3 regions of the Streptomyces sp. CA2R106 genome follow, and region 1 is predicted to be linked to each of the others. Evidence: riboswitches for the same ligand, from Rfam matches in the RefSeq annotation. Region 1 holds a riboswitch; each other region holds the start of a gene.
What was found. A riboswitch is a leader RNA that binds a small molecule or an ion and turns the genes downstream of it on or off. The one in region 1 is predicted to bind cobalamin.

Region 1 (7,306 bases):
GGCCGCCACTGGCCATCATCCGGACCTCGCCCTCGGCGCTGATCTCGGCACGCACGATGCCGGTCTCGTCCTCGTAGACGGGGTAGCCGCCCGCGCCCGACGCGTCGGTGCGGTGGACGACGACGACGTCGTCCTCGACGGCGGGGGCCTGGAAGACCAGTTCGTAGACGGCGGGGTACTCCTCCATGGGCACACACCTCCCCAGGGCAGTACTCCATCATCCCGCAGATCGGCGGTTTCCGCCTCCCGGGGCGGGCCGCCGCGGACGTAGGCTGCCGGCATGAACACCGGCGTGGGCGCAGTCACGGGCACGGACGCGGGCACCGGCACGGAGGCAGGCAGCGGCGCCGAGGCCCTGGCGGCGCTGGCGCCCCTGCTGCCGCTGGTGTCGCGCGGCGGCGTCGTGGTGCTGAGCGGGGCGGGGCTGTCCACGGAGTCGGGCATCCCCGACTACCGCGGCGAGACCGGCCGGCGGCGGCGCGGCAGCCCGATGACGTACCAGGAGTTCACCGGCAGCGCGGAGGGCCGCCGCCGGTACTGGGCGCGCAGCCACGTCGGCTGGCCGTCGATCGCCGGGGCCCGGCCGAACGCGGGCCACCGGGCCGTGGCGCGGCTGGCCGCGGCCGGGCTGGTGACGGGCGTGGTCACGCAGAACGTGGACGGGCTGCACGCCGCCGCGGGCACGGCCGACGCGGTCGAGCTGCACGGCAGCCTGCACGCGGTGGTCTGCCTGGACTGCGGGGCCCGCGGGCCGCGGACGGACCTGGCCGAGCGGCTGGACGCGGCGAACCCGGGGTTTCGCGCGCTCGCGGCCCGGATCGCCGCCGACGGGGACGCGGAGCTGCCCGCCGAGCACGTCGCGTCCTTCCGCCCGGTCGGCTGCGCGGTGTGCGGGAGCGGCGTGCTCAAGCCCGACGTGGTGTTCTTCGGCGAGCAGGTGCCGCTCCCCCGGGTGCACGCGAGCTACGCGCTCGTGGACGCCGCGTCGCTGCTGCTGGTGGCCGGCTCCTCCCTCACGGTGATGTCGGGGCTGCGGTTCGCGCGCCACGCGGCCAAGCACGGCACCCCGGTGGCCATCGTCAACCAGGGCCCCACCCGGGGCGACGACCTGGCCGCGCTCCGCCTCGACCTGCCGCTCGGCCCCGCTCTGACCGCGCTGGCCGACCGCCTCGCCCCGGTCGGCTGAGCAGACCCGCGCGCTGGCCCGGGCGGGCCGGGGGCGGCGAATACCAACGCCGTGTTAAGCCTGCGCCGCAGCCGGGACAGCCGCGCCCGGCCGTGCTTCCATGGGCCGCATGACCCCGTTCGTGAAGCGCCGCCACGTGGACTACGCGCGCGTCACGACCACGGGGTGTCCCGGCGCGCGCTGACGTCCGCCGCACCGCCGGACCGTCGCCGTACGCCTCGCGCCGTACGCCTCCGCCGTCGTCAACGCCCCGCCCCGCCCCCGGTGTCCACCCCCGGGGGTACGGCCCCGCGGGCGCCGGTGGCGTACCCGCGCGCACCTCCGCAGCACACCCGCAGCGCCACCCGTACGCGTCCCAGCACAGGGAGAACCATGACCGAGCAGCAGCCCGTCGACGCCGTGACCGCCGGGCACACGCCCGAGACCGCCGTCGCCGCCGCCACCGAGGAGCCGAACTGGTCGTTCGAGACCCGGCAGGTCCACTCGGGGGCGGTGCCCGACCCGGCGACCGGGGCGCGGGCGGTGCCGATCTACCAGACGTCGTCGTACGTCTTCCGCGACACCCAGCACGCCGCGGACCTGTTCGCGCTGGCCGAGCCGGGCAACATCTACACCCGCATCCACAACCCGACCCAGGACGTGTTCGAGCAGCGGATCGCCGCGCTGGAGGGCGGGGTCGCCGCGGTGGCGCTGGCGTCCGGCCAGGCCGCGGAGACCCTGGCGATCCTGACGCTGGCGGGCGCCGGCGACCACGTGGTGGCCGGCTCGTCGCTGTACGGCGGGACGTACAACCTCTTCAAGCACACCCTGCCGCGGTTCGGCGTCGAGGTGTCCTTCGTCGACCCGGACGACGTCGCCGCGTGGCGGGCGGCGGTGCGGCCGAACACCAAGGCGTTCTTCGCCGAGACGCTGGGCAACCCGCGCGGCAACGTGCTGGACGTCCAGGCCGTGGCGGACGCGGCGCACGCCGAGGGGGTGCCGCTGATCGTGGACAACACGGTGCCGACGCCCTTCCTGCTCCAGCCGCTGCGGCACGGCGCGGACGTGGTGGTGCACTCGGCGACGAAGTTCCTCGGCGGCCACGGCACCACCATCGCCGGTGTGGTCGTGGACGGCGGCAGCTTCGACTTCGGGGCGCACGCCGACCGCTTCCCGGACTTCTCCGCGCCCGACCCGAGCTACCACGGCCTCCAGTACTGGCCGGCGCTCGGCCCCGGCGCCTATGCGGTCAAGCTGCGGGTGCAGCTGCTGCGCGACCTCGGCCCGGCGCTGTCGCCGCACTCGGCGTTCCTGCTGCTCCAGGGCGTCGAGACGCTGTCCCTGCGGCTGGAGCGGCACTCCTCGAACGCGCAGGAGCTCGCGGAGTGGCTCCAGGCCCGCGACGAGGTCGCGGCGGTGCACTACCCGGGCCTGCCCTCCAGCCCCTGGTACGAGGCCGGGCAGCGCTACCTGCCGCGCGGCGCGGGCGCGGTGCTCGCCTTCGAACTGCGCGACGGCGCACAGGCCGGCCGGCGGTTCGTGGACGCGGTGCGGCTCTTCAGCCACCTGGCGAACATCGGCGACGTGCGCAGCCTGATCATCCACCCGGCCTCCACCACGCACAGCCAGCTCGACGAGGCGCAGCTCGCGCAGACCGGTGCGACGCCCGGCCTGGTGCGGCTGTCGGTCGGCATCGAGAACGTCGCGGACCTCAAGGCCGACCTGGAAGCAGGGTTCCGCGCGGCCAAGGGCGCGTCCTGACCGTGCCTGGCACGCCGCCGGTCCCCGGCGCCGGATCGCCCGCCGCCGCCCCGGAACCCGCCGGCGCCGGCGGGGTCCTCCCGCCGCCCGCCTCCGGGGCGTGGCGGCCGGGGGACCCGCCCGGGCGGCGGCGCTGGCACCGCGCGGCGGGGCCGCTCGCGCTGGAGGCGGGCGGCGAACTGCCGGAGGTGCGGCTGGCGTACGAGACGTGGGGCCGCCTCGCGCCCGACGGGTCGAACGCGGTCCTGGTGCTGCACGCGCTGACCGGGGACAGCCACGTCGCCGGTCCTGCCGGGCCCGGCCATCCCACGGCCGGCTGGTGGGACGCGCTGGTCGGGCCGGGCCGGGCGCTGGACACCGACCGCTTCTTCGTGGTGGCGCCCAACGTGCTGGGCGGCTGCCAGGGCAGCACCGGCCCGGCCACCGCCCGGCCGGACGGGCGGCCGTGGGGCGGCGCCTTCCCGTTCCTGACCCAGCGCGACCAGGTCGCGGCCGAGGCGGGCCTGGCGGACGCGCTGGGCATCGACCGGTGGGCGCTGGTGGTCGGCGGGTCGATGGGCGGCATGCGGGCGCTGGAGTGGGCGGCCGGCCGCCCGGAGCGGGTCGGCGCGCTGCTGCTGCTCGCCTGCCCGGCGGCGGCCAGTGCCGAGCAGATCGGCTGGGCGTCGGTGCAGCTGCGGGCGATCCGGGCCGACCCGGCCTGGCGCGGCGGCGACTACCACGGCGCCGGGCCGGGCGGCGGCCCGCACGCCGGTCTCGGCCAGGCCCGCCGGCTGGCGCACCTGACGTACCGCAGCGAGCCGGAACTGCGGGCGCGCTTCGGCCGGGACCCGCAGCGCGGTGAACTGCCCTGGCACGGCGGCCGGTACGCGGTGGAGTCGTATCTCGACCACCACGCGGACAAGCTGGTGCGCCGGTTCGACGCGGGCAGCTATGTGGTGCTCACCGAGGCGATGAACGCCCATGACGTGGGGCGCGGGCGGGGCGGCACCGCGGCGGCGCTGCGGCGGGTCACGGCGCCCGCGCTGGTGGCCGGGGTCGACTCCGACCGGCTCTACCCGACCGCGCAGCAGGAGGAGTTGGCGGCGGGCATCCCGGGCGCGGACCGGACGCGGACGATCCACTCGCCGTACGGGCATGACGGCTTCCTCATCGAGGTGGATCAAGTGGCCGCGCTGGTCGGGGAGTTGCTGCCGCCTCCGGCGGCGCGGCGGCCCCCGCGCGGCGTGGCGGGAAGCAGGTGACACGCGTTGACGTGCCGGTTCGCCCGCCCGTACGCTGGCCGTTCGTGATGGTGTGAGGAAGCCGGTGGAACTCCGGCACGGTCGCGCCACTGTGTACCGGTCGCCTCTGGGGGCGTCCGGGAGTCAGATACTCCGCCGTCACGCCGCCCCATTCGAACCGAGGGACGCTGTATCCCCGAAGGAGGCCCCACCCGTGAGTTCTGTGTCCACCCCTTCGTCGACCGAGGCCACGCCGGTTGTCCTGCCCGTCTCCAAGGCGGTGCTCTGGCTGGTCGGCAGCGCGCTCCTGGCGCTGGCCGCCTACTACTTCATCGGCGTCGACCAGGGCGCGGTGTCCGTCTTCGGCCGGGACATGCACATCCACGAGTTCGTGCACGACGCGCGGCACTTCCTCGGCTTCCCCTGCCACTGACGACACCAGGCAGGCGGACAACTCGACATGGAGAAACGACTCGTACTGCGCGGCGTGCTCGCCGGCGCGATCGGCGGGCTGCTCGCGTTCGTCTTCGCGCGGATCTTCGCCGAACCGCAGATCAACCGGGCGATCAGCTACGAGAGCGGCCGGGACGCGGCGCAGAACGCCCTGGACAAGGCCGCGGGCCTGCCGGTCTCCCCGGACGGCCCCGACCTGTTCAGCCGCACCGTCCAGGCCGATGTCGGCATGGGCGTGGGCCTGGTCCTCTTCGGTGCGGCGATGGGCGCCCTGTTCGCGGTGGTCTACACGGTGTGCCTGGGCCGGGTGGGCGGCGTCCGGCCGCGCACGCTGGCGCTGCTGGTGGCCGGCGGCGGCTTCCTCGGCTTCTACCTGGTGCCGTTCGTGAAGTACCCGGCGAACCCGCCCGCGATCGGGCACGAGGACACCATCAAGGCCCGCACCGGGCTCTATCTGGTCATGGTGGTCTGCTCGATCACGCTGCTCGCGCTGGCGGTGTGGCTGGGGCGGCGGCTCCAGGGGCGGTTCGGCACGTGGAACGCCACGCTGCTGGCCGGTGCGGCCTTCGTGGTCGCCATCGGCGTCGTGATCGGCCTGCTGCCCGCGCTGGGACACCTGGCCGCCAACCGCGAGCAGTACGGCAACCACGCCACGGAGACACCTCAGCCGCTGACCGACCCGGCGGGGCGGATCGTCTACCCGGGCTTCCCTGCGGACGTGCTGTTCCGGTTCCGCTTGTACTCGGTGGCCGCGCAGCTGCTGCTGTGGTCGGCGATCGCGCTGGTCTTCGGGCCGCTTTCGGAGCGGGTGCTGAGCGCCTCGCCGACCGGCCGCGCCGCACGGGCGCCCCGGGTCGGCCCGGTGGAGGCGTGAGGGGGCGCCTCGGCGCGCCATCCCGCCCTGCCGCGGCAGGGTGGCGCCGTGCACGGCGATGAGACGAGAGCGGCCCTGGCGGAGCTGGGGCCGTTCTTCGCGGTCGAGAGCGCTGCGGCGGCCGATGCGGCCGGCGGCGGCTCCGGCTGGCGGTCGATGGGCGAGCTGGGCGACGGCAGCGGGGTGCTGGCCGCCCGCGTGGCCGCCGTACGCGGGGTGCTGGCCGCGGGCGGCGGGCAGCAGCCGGACGCGGTCGAGGAGCGGGTGGCCGCGTCCGTGACCCACCTGGGCCTGGTGGCGCGGCTGCTCTCCCCCTACCTGGCGCTGGCCGTGCTGTACGGGCACGTGCCCGGCGCCGTACGGCTGTCCGACCTGCGCTGGCAGCCCGCGCTCGGCGGCCCCTACCCGCTGGCCCTGCCGGGGCTGCCCGGCCGCGCCGCGGGCCCGCCCGCCCCGGCGGAGACCGGGCCCGCGGAGACCGGTGGGGTCGCGGACCTCGGCAGGGTGGCGGGCCTCGGTGGGGTCGCGGACGCGTTCGCGGCGGCGGTCCTCTCCGGCCCGGTCCGCGAACTGACCGCGGCCTGCGCGGACTTCCGCGTCTCCCCGCACGTCCTGCGGGGCAACACCGCGTCCGCGCTCGCCGGCGCCGCCCGCATGGTCGCCGGGGCCCGCCCGGAGGCCGCCGCGCGGGCCCGCGCGCTGACCGGGCTGCTGCTGGCCGGCGGCCCGCTGCGCGGCGCCGGGCATCTCACCCCGGCGGACGCCGGCGGGGGCCACGGCGCCTTCCGGCGGCGCAGCTGCTGCCTGATCTACCGGGCCGCGCCGGGTCACGCCGGGGCGCTGTGCGGCGACTGTGCGCTCTCCCGTGTGCCGGTGCGCCCGGGATGAAGCAGGTCAAAGCGTTGCGGGCATGAGGACCCGGTCTTGTTGCGAGCAACTTGCAACAAGTAATGTGTCGCATCGAGGTGTCCCGCCCCCGGTCGCAAAGGACGCAACGTTGACCTCCATCATCCAGACCCGCCCCGCCGCGGGGTCCCGCCTCCAGCGGATATCGGCGTCGATGTCGCGTGCCGAGTGGACCCGGCTGGGCGGTATGGCCGGCTTCATCGTGGCGCTGCACGTCATCGGCTGGTTCACGCTCGCGGTGATCGTCGCCCCGCACCACTACCGGACGGGCACCGGCGTCTTCGGGGTCGGCATCGGCGTCACCGCCTACACGCTCGGGATGCGGCACGCCTTCGACGCCGACCACATCGCCGCGATCGACAACACCACCCGCAAGCTGATGGGCGAGGGCAAGCGGCCGCTGTCGGTCGGCTTCTGGTTCTCGCTCGGGCACTCCTCGATCGTCTTCGGGCTGTCCTTCCTGCTCTCCCTGGGCATCAGGTCGCTCGCCGACCCGGTGGCGCACGACAACTCCGGGCTGCACGACGTCACCGGCTGGATCGGCACCACCGTCTCGGGCACGTTCCTGTACGCGATCGCGCTGGTCAACCTGCTGATCCTGGGCGGCATCTGGAAGGTCTTCCGGCGGATGCGGCACGGCGAGTTCGACGAGGCGGCGCTGGAGGACCAGCTCAACAACCGCGGTCTGATGAACCGCCTGCTGGGTCGGCTGATGAAGTCCGTGAGCAAGCCGTGGCAGATGTACCCGATCGGCCTGCTCTTCGGCCTCGGCTTCGACACCGCCACCGAGATCGCGCTGCTGGTGCTGGCCGGCTCCGGCGCCGCCTCGGGCCTGCCCTGGTACGCGATCCTGTGCCTGCCGGTCCTCTTCGCCGCCGGCATGTGCCTGCTGGACACCATCGACGGCTCGTTCATGAACTTCGC
Region 2 (7,306 bases), on a different contig from region 1:
GGCGTGGGCGCGGCGCTTGGCCTGGGTGCCCTCGCCCGGGTCGTTGACCAGGAACGGGTAGACCAGCGGCAGGTCGCCCAGGACCGCGTCCGGGCCGCAGGCCGCCGACAGGCCGGCGTTCTTGCCGGGCAGCCACTCCAGGTTGCCGTGCTTGCCGAGGTGGATCATCGCGTCGGCGCCGAAGCCGCCGTCCGCGGCGGGGGCGGCGATCCAGTGGTACGCGGCCAGGTAGTGGTGCGAGGGCGGCAGGTCGGGGTCGTGGTAGATCGCGATCGGGTTCTCGCCGAAGCCGCGCGGCGGCTGGATGAGGACCAGCAGGTTCCCGTGGCGGAGGGCGGCGAGCACGATGTCGCCCTCGGGGTTGCGGCTGCGGTCGACGAACAGCTCGCCGGGCGGCGGGCCCCAGTGCTCCTCGACCGCGTCGCGCAGTTCCCGCGGCAGGGTGGCGTACCAGCGGCGGTAGTCGGCGGCGGGGACCCGGACGGGGTTGCGGGCCAACTGCTCCTCGGTGAGCCAGTCCTGGTCGTGGCCGCCGGCGTCGATGAGGGCGCGGATGAGGGCGTCGCCGGGGTGGAGGGGGGAGCCGTCGGAAGGGGTGACGTCGGAGGGACCGCCGTCGGACGGCGCGTCGAGGCCGGGGACGGGGTCGGGCCCGAAGTCGTAGCCCTCCTCGCGCAGGCGGCGCAGCAGGGCCATCGCGCTGGCGGGGGTGTCGAGGCCGACCGCGTTGCCGATGCGGGAGTGCTTGGTGGGGTAGGCGGACAGCACCAGGGCCAGGCGCTTGTCGGCGGCGGGTATGTGCCGCAGCCGGGCGTGCCGTACGGCGATGCCGGCCACGCGGGCGGCGCGCTCGGGGTCGGCGACGTAGGCGGGCAGGCCGTCGGCGTCGACCTCCTTGAACGAGAACGGGACGGTGATCAGCCGCCCGTCGAACTCGGGCACCGCGATCTGGGTGGCCGCGTCGAGCGGGGAGACGCCCTCGTCGTTCGCCAGCCACGCGGCGCGCGAGCCGGTCAGGCACAGCGCCTGGAGCACGGGGACGTCCAGGCCGGTGAGCGCGCCCGCGTCCCACGCGTCGTCGTCGCCGCCCGCGGACGCGTCGGCGGGGCGGGTGCCGCCGGCGGCGAGCACGGTGGTGACGATCGCGTCGGCGGCGGACAGTTCTGCGACGAGTCCGGGCTCGGGGGTGCGCAGGGAGGCGACGAAGTACGGCAGCGCCCGGGCCCCGGCCGCCTCGATCGCGTCGCACAGGGCGCCGACGAACGCGGTGTTCCCACTCATGTGGTGGGCGCGGTAGTAGAGCACGGCGACGGCGGGGGCGTCCGCGGGCGCCGCGGCGGCCGTCCGCTCCAGCGGGCCCCAGGAGGGCGCGGGCGCGGGCGGTTCGAAGCCGTGGCCGGTGAGCAGCACCGTGTCGGACAGGAAGCGGGCGAGCTGCTCCAGGTTGGCCGGGCCGCCGTGCGCCAGGTACGCATGCGCCTCGGCCGCGAGGCCCACCGGCACCGTGGACGCCGCCATCAGCTGGGCGTCCGGCGCCTGTTCGCCGCTCAGCACCACCACCGGCAGGGTCGTCGCCAGCAGCGCGTCCAGCCCCTCCTGCCACGCCCGCAGTCCGCCCAGCAGGCGTACGACGACCAGGCCGACGCCCTCCAGCAGCTCCGGCAGCAGCGCCACGTCCACCCGCGTCGGGTTCGCGAACCGGTACGCCACCGGTCCCCCGGCCGCCCGAGCGCTGAGCAGGTCCGTGTCCGACGTGCTCAGCAGCAGCACCCGTTCGGGATGCGGCCCGCCGAGCCCCTGCTCACCGGCGGGCGAAGGCGCTTCGGCCGGGGGCAGTTCCTCGCCACCCCGCACCGGGGCGGTGGTGCTGGAGTCGGCGGAACGGGGCAACTCGGATGATCCGGTCACAACGAAAACCCTTCCTCGGGGTGTCCGCGCCCCGGGTGGTGTCGGACGGCGGGAGTTCCTGGCTCGCTCGACCGCCGGAGGCACCGGTGGCCAAGTTCACAGTGGCGGGACCGCGCCGGATTCGCACCGGGCTTCCTCCCCTGTCGCCGTCTGCGGCAATGGCGAACCGGAAGGTCCGCACCGGGAGCATAGTAAGCGCCGTACGCATTCGGCAGATGACCCGATTTGTGGCACGGTCGGTATGCTCGCCGCCATGTCCACCGCCCCCGACCAGCCCGTCCAGCCGCCGCGGCCGACCGCCGACGCATGCCCGGCGGACGTCAACGCGGCGGTAGGGGAAGCCGCCCGGGCCCCGCGCGGCCGGGCGGACGCCTGCCCGGGGGCCCTTCGGCTGCACACCGCCGACGACGGCGCGCTGGCCAGGGTCCGCGTCCCGGGCGGTGCGCTCGGCGCGGCGCAGGCCGAACGGCTGGGCGAGGCGGCCCGGCGGTTCGGCGACGGTGATGTCCATCTCACTTCGCGCGGCAACGTCCAACTGCGCGGCCTGGCCGCGGGCTGCGGGGCGGAGCTGGCCCAACTGCTGGGCGCGGCCGGGCTGCTGCCGTCTGCGGCGCACGAGCGGGTACGGAACGTCGTGGCGTCGCCGCTGTCGGGCCTGGACGGGCAGGGGCACCTGGACGTCGGGGGCTGGCTGCGGGAGCTGGACGGGCTGCTGTGCGGGAGCGCGGCGGCCGCGGCGCTGTCCGGGCGGTTCCTCTTCGCGCTGGACGACGGGCGCGGCGACGTCGCGGCCCTGGGACCCGACGTGACGCTGCGCGCGGCGCCGGACGGGACGGCGCTGCTGCGGGTCGGCCGCAACCCGGCCCTCCGCCTTCCCGCCGCCGACGCGCCCCGGGCCGCACTGCTCGCCGCGGAGGGCTTCCTCGCCGCGGCCACGCCCGACGGCGGCGGCGAGCCCACCGCGTGGCGGGTGGCCGACCTGCCCGACCGCGGCGCGGCCCTCACCGCGGACCTCGCCGGCCGTCTCACCGCACCGCCCGCCACCACCGCGGCCCCGCCCGCCGCCTCCCCCGCCGGCACCCGGGGGGAAGCCGCACACACAGCACCCACAGTGCCCCCCGCAATCGGCCCCATCCCGCACCCGGCCGCCCCCGGCGGCCCCCTCGCCCTCTCCGTCCTCGCCCCCCTCGGCCGCCTCACCCCCGACCAGTGGCGCGCCCTGTGCGCGCTCGCCGCCCGCACCCCGGCCGCGCAGCTGCGGCTCACCCCGTGGCGCGGCGCCGTCGTCCCCGGGGTGCCCGCCGACCGGGCCCGGGCGGAGCTGGCCGCGCTCGCGGCGGCCGGACTGGTGACGGACCCGGGCTCCCCGTGGGTGGGCGTGAGCGCGTGTGCCGGGCGGCCCGGCTGCGCGAAGTCGCTCGCCGACGTCCGCGCGGACGCGGCGGCCCTCGTCCACCCGGCACCCGGGGACGCCGAGCCCTCCCGCCCCACCCCCGGGAGCGGGGAACCCGGGGACACACAGCCCGAGGGCACACAACCCGGGAGCGGGGAACCCGGGGGCACCACCCCCCGCCCCCTCCCCGTCCACTGGTCCGGCTGCTCCCGCGCCTGCGGCCGCCCCCGCACCCCCGACCGCGTCGAAGTCGTCGCCACCTCGAACGGCTACCGTGTGGACCTCTTCCGTACCGGGGCCCCGCTGCGAAGCGCCCACCCCCGGCCCGCCGACCTCGCCGCCACCGTGGCGGCCGCGCGCCGCGGCGCGCCGACCGAATGAGCGAGACCACCGTGCCCCCTGTGCCCCCGGTCCCCCCGGGCTCCGCGTACCCCTACGCGTACGAGAAGGACGGTGCGGCCATCTACCGCCGCTCCTTCGCCACGATCCGCGCCGAGGCGGACCTCGGCGGGCTGCCCGCGGACGTCGCCCAGGTCGCGGTGCGGATGATCCACGCCTGCGGCATGGTCGACCTGGTCGCCGACCTGGCGTACTCGCCCGGCGTGGTCGCGCGGGCCCGCGCGGCGCTGCGGGCCGGGGCGCCGATCCTGTGCGACGCCGCGATGGTCGCCAGCGGGGTGACCCGCAAGCGGCTGCCCGCGGACAACGAGGTGATCTGCACGCTGGGCGACCCGTCGGTGCCCGCGCTCGCCGCGGAACTCGGCACCACCCGCACCGCGGCGGCCCTGGATTTGTGGCGGGACCGGCTGGAGGGCGCGGTCGTGGCGGTCGGCAACGCGCCCACCGCGCTGTTCCGGCTGCTCGAACTCGTCGCCGCGGGCGGCCCGCGGCCGGCCGCGGTCATCGGCGTCCCGGTCGGCTTCGTCGGCGCGGCCGAGTCGAAGCAGGCCCTGGCCGCCGACCCGTCGGCCCTCGAGTACCTGGTGGTGCACGGCAGGCGCGGCGGCAGCGCCATCGCGGCCGCCGCGCTCAACGCGATCGCGAGCGAGGAAGAATGAGCAGCCGTCCGTCAGCGGCCCACGAGACGGCCGCATCCGACAGCGTGGGGCGGCTCTACGGGGTCGGCCTGGGCCCCGGCGACCCGAAGCTGCTGACCGTACGCGCCGTGGAGGTGATCTCGGCGGCCGACGTGGTGGCGTACCACAGCGCGCGGCACGGCCGGTCGATCGCCCGCGGGATCGCGGCGGGGTACCTGCGCGCGGGCCAGATCGAGGAGCAGCTCGTCTACCCGGTCACCACCGAGACCACCGACCACCCCGGCGGCTACCAGGGCGCGATGGAGGAGTTCTACGAGCAGGCCGCGGCGCGGCTGGCGGCGCACCTGGACGCGGGGCGCAGCGTGGCCGTGCTGGCGGAGGGCGACCCGCTCTTCTACGGGTCGTACATGCACATGCACAAGCGGCTGGCCGACCGGTACCCGACGGAGGTGGTGCCCGGGGTGACGTCGATGGCGGGCGCGGCCGCGCGGCTGGGGGCGCCGCTGGTGGAGGGCGAGGAGTCGCTGACGGTGCTGCCCGGCACGCTGCCGGAGGAGGAGCTGGCCGCGCGGCTGGCGGCGGCGGACACCGCGGTGGTGCTGAAGCTGGGCCGGACGTTCCCGGCGGTGCGGCGGGCGCTGGAGCGCTCGGGGCGGCTGGCGGACGCGCGGTACGTCGAGCGGGCCACGATGGCCGGTGAGCGGACCGCGGAACTCGCCGAGGTGGACCCGGAGTCGGTGCCGTACTTCGCGGTGGCGGTGCTGCCGAGCCGGGGCGGCGCGACGGAGCCGCGGACGGCCGCACCCGCGGCGGTGTCCGAGGCGGACGCCGACGGCGGCGGGCGCGGGCAGGTCGTGGTCGTGGGCACCGGTCCGGCCGGGCCGCTGTGGCTGACCCCCGAGACGCGCGGCGCGCTGGCCGCCGCGGACGACCTGATCGGCTACACCACCTACCTGGACCGGGTGCCGGTGCGGTCCGGCCAGCGGCGGCACGGCAGCGACAACAAGGTGGAGGCCGAGCGCGCCGAGTTCGCCCTCGACCTGGCCCGCAGGGGGCGGCGGGTGGCCGTGGTCTCCGGCGGCGACCCGGGGGTCTTCGCGATGGCCACCGCCGTGGTGGAGGCGGCCTCGCAACCGCCGTACCAGGACGTGCCGATACGGGTGCTGCCCGGTGTGACCGCGGCGAACGCGGCGGCCGCGCGGGTCGGTGCGCCGCTCGGCCACGACTACGCGACCGTCTCCCTGTCGGACCGGCTCAAACCGTGGGAGGTCATCGCCGAGCGGCTGCGGGCGGCTGCCGCCGCGGACCTGGTGCTGGCGCTGTACAACCCGGGCTCCAGGAGCCGCACCTGGCAGGTGGCCAAGGCGCGCGAACTCCTGCTGGAGCACCGTGCTCCCGACACGCCCGTGGTGGTCGCCCGCGACGTCGGCGGGCCGGGGGAGCGGGTGCGGATCGTCCGCCTCGCCGAACTGGACCCGGACGAGGTCGACATGCGCACCCTGCTGATCGTCGGGTCGTCCCAGACCAGGACCGTGGTGCGCGGGGGCGGCGAGCAGGTCGTCTGGACGCCGCGGACCTACCCCCGGGACTGACGGCGCCCTCCCCCGGGCGCCGGACCACCCGCAGCGCTGAGGGCACCGCGCACCCGCCGCCGTGCCCTCAGCCCACCCGCTCCCGCACCCACCGCGCCGCCCGCTCCACGTCCTGGGCGACCTCCACCCCCGCCACCACCGGCGGCCGGCGCACCACCACCACCGGCAGCCCCGCCTCCCGTGCCGCCACCAGCTTCGCGGCGGTCGCCGCACCCCCGCTGTCCTTCGTCACCAGCACCCCGATCCGGTGCTCCCGCAGCACCTCCCGCTCCCCCTGGAGCGTGTACGGGCCCCGGTCCAGCAGCACCGTCATCCGCCGCGGCACCTCGCCCTCCGGCGGGTCCACCGACCGCACCAGGAACCACAGGCCGTCCAGCCCGGCGAAGGCCGCGAGGCCACTGCGGCCGGTCGTCAGGAACACCCGGTCCGACAGGTCCGGCAGCAACTGCGCGGCCTGGGCGAGCGAGTCCGCGAAGCGCCAGTCGTCGCCGGGGACCGGGGTCCAGCCGGGGCGGCGCAGCGCCAGCAGCGGCACTCCCGTGCGGGTGGCCGCCTCCGCGGCGTTGGCGCTGATCCGCTCCGCGAAGGGGTGCGTCGCGTCCACCACGGCGTCCACATGGTGCTCGCGCAGCCAGCGCGCCATTCCCTCGACGCCGCCGAAGCCGCCGATCCGGACGTTGCCCTCCGGGAGGGTGGGGGCCGCCACGCGCCCGGCGAGCGACGACGTCACGGTGCGCTCGCGCGCGGCCAGGAGCCGGGCGAGTTGCCTCGCCTCGGTCGTACCTCCGAGCACCAGCACATGCACGGGGCCACCCTAATGTTCCACGTGGAACACCCGAGCGACTGCCCCCTGCGGTGCGTGTGCGCCTGCCGGTGCGTCGTGGCTCGTCGCGCAGTTCCCCGCGCCCCTGATCAAGCTGCTCGCCGCCGCCAAGCGCGGGTAGCAGCGCGCCGCGAACCAACCGCCCCCAGGGGCGCGAGGAACTGACCGACCACCCCAAGGGGCACCACCCAGGGGCGCGAGGAACTGCGCGACCAGCCACCACGCACCGCCACACAGGCACGCACCGCAAGGGGCACTACCCAGGGGCGCGGGGAACTGCGCGACGAGCCACCGCCGGGGGGGTGGTCCCGCGACCGCAGGGGGCGGGGTGGCGGGGGGTCAGGGGCGCCCCCGGAGGGGGGAGTAGAGGTGGCTGTCGGGGAAGGAGGAAGCCCCCAGGGTGCGCCCGACGATGATGACGGCGGTGCGGCGGATGCCCGCCTCCGCGAGCTGGCCGGCGATCGTGGCGAGGGTCCCGCGCAGGACGACCTCGTCCGCCCGGCTCGCGTAGGCGACCACCGCGGCGGGGCAGTCCGCACCGTAGTGCGGCAGG
Region 3 (7,306 bases), on a different contig from region 1:
ACCGCGGTAGCCGCGCTGGTCGACGGGGTGCCCACCGGCATGGCGGCCAACTCCTTCACCTCCGTCTCCCTCGACCCGCCGCTGCTGTCGGTGTGCGTGGCGCACACCTCCACCACGTGGCCGGCGCTGGCCGGCCGCGCCCGGCTCGGCGTCACCGTGCTCGGCGCCGACCAGGAACGCGACTGCGCGCAGCTCGCCGCCCGCGGCGCCGACCGGTTCGCCGGGCTGGACTGGCATGCCACCGCCGACGGCGCGGTGCTGCTGGACCGCGGCAGCGCCTGGTTCGACTGCTCCGTCGAGCAGCTGGTCCGGGCCGGCGACCACGACATCGTGCTGCTGCGGGTGCACGCGCTGGACGCCGACCACGCGGTCACGCCGCTCGTCTTCCACGCCAGCCGGTTCCGCCGCCTCGAACAGGCCGCCGACCGCGAGAACACCGACCACCGCTGAACCGACCCCGGCCCGGCCCGCCCGGGCCCGTCCGACCCCCGAACGGAGCGCCATGACCGTACAAGCCGAAGCGACCGCGCAGGAGACCTTCACCCGCCAGTGGGAGGAGTGGCACACCGCGCACGAACGGGTCCTCGCCGACCCGCACGGCTTCCTCGCCGTCACCAGCCTGCGCTGGCTCGACGCCACGCCCACCCGCTTCCCCGACGCGCCCGGCGCCTGGTCGGCCACCGAGGACGGCGTGGTGGTCGACCTCGCCGACGGCGAGGAGCTGACCCTCGACGGCCAGGTCCTGCGCGGCCGCCACGCGTTCGGCGTGATCGCCGAACGCGACGGGCTCTTCCCCACCGCCGGGGACGCCGTCATCGAGATCGCCAAGCGCGGCGGCCACGACATCCTCCGCCCCCGCCACCCCGACAACGCCCTGCTGCGCGACTTCACCGGCACCCCCGCCTACGCCCCCGACCCGCGCTGGGCCCGCACCGGCCGCTACCTGCCGTTCGACGCCCCGCGCCCGACGACCGTCGGCGCCGCCGTCGAGGGCCTCCAGCACGTCTACGACGCCCCCGGCGAGGTCGAGTTCGAGCTCGACGGCACCACCCACCGGCTCACCGCGTTCAACGGCCGCACCCCCGGCAGCCTGCTGGTGCTGTTCACCGACGCCACCTCCGGGGTCACCACCTACGCCGCCAACCGCTCCCTGTCGCTGGCCGCGCCTGACGCCGACGGCACCGTCCTGATCGACTTCAACCGGGCCGCCAACCTCCCCTGCGCCTACACCGACCTGGCCACCTGCCCGCTGCCGCCGGCCGAGAACCACCTGCCGGTGCCGATCGAGGCCGGCGAGAAGACCCCTGCCGGGCGGTGACGGGCGGCCGGACCGTGCCTGACCCGTAGCGTCGTCCCGCCCAAAGGTCGGGGGCCGACGGGGTCTGGTGCTCCCCCGTGGCCTACGGCATGGGCGGTGCCCCCCGATCGCACGGCGGAGGATGGGGGTAGCCCAGGCGAAGCGCTGGGGAACAGAGCGCGGCGGGCCGCGCCGACGACCGGCAACGCTGGGGGCGCCTCCCGCCGGAGGCAGGGGGGAGCGTGCGTGCCGGGCCCCGCCGGGCAGGCGGGATGTGTCCGGCACGGCCTGGGACGCCACGGCCCGCTGACGGGCGTGGCGCGGCGCAGCGTACGCTTCGTGCAGCGCGCCCCCGGCGGGCGCGCGGTTGCCGCGGACCAGCGGTTTCTCCACCGACCACCTGGAAAGCCCGCAGATGAGCACGGAGCAGCGCCACCTCCTCGTCATCGGCATCGGAGCCGGCGACCCCGACCACCTGACGCTCGGCGCGGTGCGCGCCATCCGCCGCGCCGACGTCTTCTTCCTGATCGGGAAGGGGCCGGTCAAGGCGTCCCTGACGGACTTCCGGCGGGCCGTGATCGAGGAGCACTCCGACCGGCCGCACCGGATCGTGGAGACGGAAGACCCGCCGCGCGACCGGGCGGCCGCCGGGCGCGGCGCGTACACCGCCGCCGTGCACGACTGGCGGAGCAAGCGCGCGGACGCCTGCGAGCAGCTGATCCGCGACGAGTTGGCGCCCGGCCAGGCGGGCGCCTTCCTCGTCTGGGGCGACCCGGCGCTCTACGACGGCACGCTCAGCATGCTCGACGAGATCGCCGCCCGCGGCACCGTCGCCTTCGACGTCGAGGTGGTGCCCGGCATCAGCAGCGTCTCCGCGCTGGCCGCCCGGCACCGGATCGGCCTGAACCAGGTCGGCCGGCCCGTCCACATCACCCCCGCGCGCCGCCTCCCGGAGATCTTCCCCGGACAGGAGGGCGGCGTGGACAGCGACGTGGTCGTGATGCTCGACGCCCACGAGTCCTTCACCCAGGTCGAGGGCGACGGCGTCTGGATCTACTGGGGCGCCTACCTCGGCACCCCGGACGAGATCCTGGTCGCCGGCCCGCTCGCCGACGTCGCCGACCGCATCCGGGAGGTCCGGGCGCAGGCCCGCGCCCGGCACGGCTGGATCATGGACACCTACCTGCTGCGCCGCACCCGGCCGTGACCCGGCGCCCGGCCGCGGACCGGCGGGCCCTCGCCCCCCGACCCGCGGCCGGGCCGGGTCAGTTCGCGGCCAGCTCCGCCCGGACCGTGCGGGCGGCTGCCACCAGGTGGGCCAGGGACGCCCGGGTCTCGGGCCAGCCGCGGGTCTTCAGGCCGCAGTCCGGGTTGACCCACAGCCGCTCGGCCGGGATGGCCTCAAGTCCCTTGCGCAGCAGGGCCGCCGCCTCCTGCGCGTCCGGTACGCGCGGCGAGTGGATGTCGTAGACGCCCGGACCGGCCTCCCGCGGGTAGCCGCGGCCGGCGAGTTCGGTGGCGACCTGCATGTGGGAGCGGGCGGCCTCCAGGCTGATGACGTCGGCGTCGAGGTCCTCGATGGCCTGCACGATGTCCCCGAACTCGGCGTAGCACATGTGGGTGTGGATCTGGGTGGCCGGACCGGCCGCCGCGGTGGTGAGCCGGAAGGCCGTGGTTGCCCAGGCCAGGTAGGCGGGGCGGTCGGCCGCGCGCAGCGGCAGCGTCTCGCGCAGCGCCGGCTCGTCGACCTGGATCACCGCCGTCCCGGCCGCCTCCAGGTCGGCCACCTCGTCGCGCAGTGCGAGGGCGACCTGCCGGGCGGTGTCGCCGGGCGGCTGGTCGTCGCGGACGAAGGACCAGGCGAGCATGGTGACCGGGCCGGTGAGCATGCCCTTGACCGGGCGTGAGGTCAGCGACTGCGCGTAGGAGGTCCAGCGCACGGTCATCGGCCCGGGCCGGGAGATGTCCCCGGCCAGGATCGGCGGGCGCACGTACCGGGTGCCGTAGGACTGGACCCAGCCGTGCCGCGTGGCGAGGTAGCCGGTGAGCTGCTCGGCGAAGTACTGGACCATGTCGTTGCGCTCGGGCTCGCCGTGCACCAGCACGTCCAGGCCCGTCCGCTCCTGGAAGGAGATCACCTCGCCGATCTCGGCCCTGATCCGCTCCTCGTAGCCGGCCGGGTCGATCCGCCCGGCGCGCAGGTCGGCGCGGGCGGTGCGCAGCTCGGCGGTCTGCGGGAAGGAGCCGATGGTGGTGGTGGGCAGCAGCGGCAGCCCGAGGCGGGCCCGCTGGGCGGCGGCCCGCTCCGGGTACGGCTGGGCGCGGTGGGCGTCGGCGTCGGTGACCGCCGCGACCCGGGCGCGTACGGCGGGGTCGCGGGTGATCGGGGAGGCCGCGCGGGAGGCGAGGGCGGCGCGGCAGGCGGCGAGTTCGCCCGCGATGCTGCCGGTGCCCTCGGCCAGGCCCCTGGCGAGCGTGGCGACCTCGGCGGCCTTCTGCCGCGCGAAGGCCAGCCAGCGCCGCACCTGCGGGTCGATGTCCCGTTCGGGCGCGGTGTCCAGCGGCACGTGCAGCAGCGAGCAGGAGGCGGCGACGTCGACGCGGTCGGCGAGGCCGAGGAGGGTGCCGAGCGTGGACAGCGACCGTTGGAGGTCGTTGATCCAGATGTTGCGGCCGTCGACGACACCGGCGACCAGGCGCTTGCCGGGCAGCCCGCCGACGGCGGCGAGGTGGTCGAGGTTGGCGGCGGCCGGGCCGGTGAAGTCCAGTGCCAGGCCCTCGACGGGGGCCGCGGCCAGCACCGGCAGCGCCTCGCCGAGCCGGTCGAAGTAGGACGCGACGAGCAGCTTCGGCCGGTCGGCGGCGCCGCCCAGCGCGCGGTAGGCGCGCTCGGCCGCGGCCAGTTCGGCCGGCGTGCGGTCCTGTACGAGGGCGGGCTCGTCGAGCTGCGCCCACGCCGCGCCGGCGGCCCGCAGGTCGGCGAGCACCTCCGCGTACACCGGCAGCAGCCGGTCCAGCAGGGACAGCGGCTCGAACCCGGCCGGCGCGCCGGGCGCGGCCTTGGCGAGCAGCAGGTAGGTCACGGGGCCGACGAGCACCGGCCGCGCGTCGTACCCGAGCGCGAGGGCCTCGCGCAGCTCGCCGACCTGCTGGGAGGAGTCCGCGCGGAAGACGGTGTCCGGACCCAACTCGGGCACCAGGTAGTGGTAGTTGGTGTCGAACCACTTCGTCATCTCCAGCGGCGCCGTGTCCTGGGTGCCGCGGGCCATCGCGAAGTAGCCGTCGAGCCGGTCGGCGGCGACGGCCGCGCGGTGCCGCTCGGGCACGGCGCCGACCATGACGCTGGTGTCGAGCACGTGGTCGTAGTACGAGAAGTCGCCGGTGGGCAGTTCGTGGAGGCCGGCCCCGGCGAGCTGCCGCCAGTTGGCGCGGCGCAGGTCGGCGGCGGTCTGCCGGAGGGCGTCGGCGCCGACTTGGCCCTTCCAGTAGCCCTCGACGGCCTTCTTCAGTTCCCGGTGCTGTCCCTGGCGGGGGTAGCCGTACACGGTGGCCCGTGCTGCCGCGGCTGCGGACTTCGCTGACACGGAACTCTCCTTCGCGAGATGTCTCCCTGGCATCCCGGCGACGGGACGAGGGTGCGAAGGCGGCACACCGGACCGGTACGGACCCGGCGCACCGACGACGGCGCGCGCTCGTCCACCTGCCTGCCCATGTACGCCGACCCGCCCACGAGGTCACCGGGACTTCCGCACGCGAGTGGTCGCGTACGGGCAACGGGCAGGTCTTCGGACTCGCGGGCACGCCTGCCGGGGGCAGACACCTACTGGCCGTCGCTTCCCAGGTCCGAGGCGGACCCAGTGCGTCTGACGGCGGTCGTTCCCACTCACCGCTGCGGGGCAGTCCCGGATTCCCACCGGGTTCCCTCTTGCGACGCGCCTGCCTGGCGGGCAGGGGCGAACCAGCTGCACCCGCCAGCATAGATCGCGCGGGCGCCGCCGGGCCGCCCCTTTTCCCGTCCCGGCGGCCCCGGCCGGGGTGTTCCACCCGGCCGGGGGAGCATCAGGCGGGGAGCGTCAGGCCGGTACCGGTTCCGCCTGCGCGGCTTCCTCCTCCTGCGGCGAGGTGGGCACCGTCAGCGCGATCAGGGCGCCGAGCAGGGCCGCGCCCGCGCAGATCCCGAAGAGCAGCCGGTAGGCGTGCAGGGAGGGTATGGCCTGGCCGCCCAGCACGATCACCTGCGAGGCGAACAGGGTGCCGCCGACCGCGCTGGCCAGCGAGCTGCCGACGGAGCGGAAGAGCGAGTTGAGGCCGTTGGCGGCCGCGAGGGCCGAGCGCGGCGCGGCGAGGTTGATCAGCGCGGGCATGGCCGCGTACGCGATACCGGTGCCGGCCCCGGCGATGCTGGTGCCGAGGATGATCTCCCACAGGTGGCCGGTGAGCGCGATCCGCACCACGAAGCCGGCCGCCACGATGGTCGCGCCGATGGCCAGGGTGATCTTCGGCCCGACCGCGTTGGTGATCGCCGCCGAGGCCGGCGACAGGATGAGCATCGCCACGCCGCTGGGCAGCAGGCACAGGCCGCCCACCACCACGGACGAGCCGAAGCCGTAGCCGGTCACGCGCGGCGCCTCCACGTAGGAGGCGGTGCCGATGAGCGTGGCGAACAGCGCGAAGCCGACGCAGACGGACGCGACGTTCGTCAGCAGCAGCGCGGGCGCGGCGTTGACCCGGACGTCGACCAGCGGCGAGGCCGCGCGGCGCTCCCAGACCACGAACCCGGCCAGCAGCACCGCCGCGGCGACCAGCAGGCCGATCGTGGTCGGCGACGACCAGCCCCAACTGGACGCCTGGCTCAGCGGCAGCAGCAGGCAGACCAGGCCGCCGGCGAGCACCACGGTGCCCGGCAGGTCGAGCCGGCCGGTGGAGCGCCCGGGCGGCTCGCTGAGCAGCAGCCAGGTGCCGAGCACCGACAGCGCGCCGCCGGCCGCGCAGATCCAGAAGAGCAGGTGGTAGTCGGCGTGCTCGCCGATCCACGCGGCCATCGGCACCCCGAGCGCGCCGCCGATCCCGAGCATCGCGCTGACCAGGGCGATCCCCGCCGATGCCCGCTCGCGCGGCAGGATCGAGCTCAACAGGCTGATGCCCAGCGGGATCACGGCCATCGAGACGCCGACGATCGCGCGGCCGACGATCATCGGCACCAGGCCGTCGCTCAGCGCGGAGACCAGCGAGCCGACGCAGAGCGCGGCCGCCGCCGCGATCAGCGTGACCTTCTTGCCGTACAGGTCGCCGAGCCGGCCGGCCACCGGCACCGCGACGGACGCGACCAGCAGCGTGGACGTCAGCAGCCACTGCACGTCGCCGGTGGAGCTGTGCAGGTCGGTGGTGATCTTCGGCAGCACCGGGATCAGCAGCGACTGGGTGAGCGAGGCGAGCAGCCCGGCGAGCGAGACCACCGCGAGCGCGGCGATCTCGGCCGGTTGCCAGCCGGGCCGCGAGCCGGCCCGGCCGTCGCCGTCGGCGGCCGCCTCCGACGCCTCGGGGGCGTGCTCCGAGTTCTTCACCACGGTTGCTCCTCGCTCTGGACATGCCCTGGCCTGCGCGGCCGTCCGGCGGCCCGCGCGGATTTCGTGGCACACGGTGCCATGTGGCATACGGTGCCACGAACGTGCATAGGATTCAATCGGATCGTTGACGTACGGCCGTACACCGAGGAGGCGCACATCGACGGGATGCGCGAACGCAAGCGCGCGGACAACCGCGCGGCGACGATCGAGGTCGCCTTCCGGCTCTTCGGCGAGCACGGATACGACGACGTGACCGTGGCCGCCATCTGCGAGGCCGCCGACATCGGGCGGCGCACCTTCTTCCGCTACTTCGCCTCCAAGGAGGAGCTGCTGAACGTGCCGCTCCAGGAGATGACCGCGCGGCTCGACCAGTCGCTCGCCGCCACGCCCGCCGGGTCCGGCGAACGCGAGGCGGTCCGCTCGGCGATGCTGGACCTCGCGG

Region 2: it holds a riboswitch for cobalamin, as region 1 does, so the genes downstream of both, cobN (cobaltochelatase subunit CobN) here and WA788_RS06030 (CbtB domain-containing protein) in region 1, are expected to answer to the same signal.
Region 3: it holds a riboswitch for cobalamin, as region 1 does, so the genes downstream of both, metE (5-methyltetrahydropteroyltriglutamate--homocysteine S-methyltransferase) here and WA788_RS06030 (CbtB domain-containing protein) in region 1, are expected to answer to the same signal.

Annotation. Positions count from the first base shown of each region.
Region 1 covers NZ_JBAGKC010000003.1:97,915-105,220, forward strand. The annotation lists gene WA788_RS06010 (DUF6296 family protein) at 1-187, opposite strand, end outside; gene WA788_RS06015 (NAD-dependent protein deacetylase) at 281-1,186, shown strand; gene WA788_RS06020 (bifunctional o-acetylhomoserine/o-acetylserine sulfhydrylase) at 1,559-2,926, shown strand; gene metX (homoserine O-acetyltransferase MetX) at 2,929-4,170, shown strand; cobalamin riboswitch at 4,169-4,324, shown strand; gene WA788_RS06030 (CbtB domain-containing protein) at 4,364-4,582, shown strand; gene WA788_RS06035 (CbtA family protein) at 4,610-5,476, shown strand; gene WA788_RS06040 ((2Fe-2S)-binding protein) at 5,525-6,364, shown strand; gene WA788_RS06045 (HoxN/HupN/NixA family nickel/cobalt transporter) at 6,537-7,306, shown strand, end outside.
Region 2 covers NZ_JBAGKC010000002.1:62,010-69,315, forward strand. The annotation lists gene cobN (cobaltochelatase subunit CobN) at 1-1,770, opposite strand, end outside; cobalamin riboswitch at 1,955-2,077, opposite strand; gene WA788_RS03375 (precorrin-3B synthase) at 2,162-3,682, shown strand; gene WA788_RS03380 (precorrin-8X methylmutase) at 3,679-4,359, shown strand; gene WA788_RS03385 (precorrin-2 C(20)-methyltransferase) at 4,356-5,930, shown strand; gene WA788_RS03390 (cobalt-precorrin-6A reductase) at 5,998-6,735, opposite strand; gene cobM (precorrin-4 C(11)-methyltransferase) at 7,093-7,306, opposite strand, start outside.
Region 3 covers NZ_JBAGKC010000014.1:146,371-153,676, forward strand. The annotation lists gene WA788_RS21015 (flavin reductase family protein) at 1-450, shown strand, start outside; gene WA788_RS21020 (DUF1684 domain-containing protein) at 503-1,318, shown strand; gene cobF (precorrin-6A synthase (deacetylating)) at 1,713-2,504, shown strand; gene metE (5-methyltetrahydropteroyltriglutamate--homocysteine S-methyltransferase) at 2,563-4,881, opposite strand; cobalamin riboswitch at 5,057-5,275, opposite strand; gene WA788_RS21035 (MFS transporter) at 5,371-6,864, opposite strand; gene WA788_RS21040 (TetR family transcriptional regulator) at 7,030-7,306, shown strand, end outside.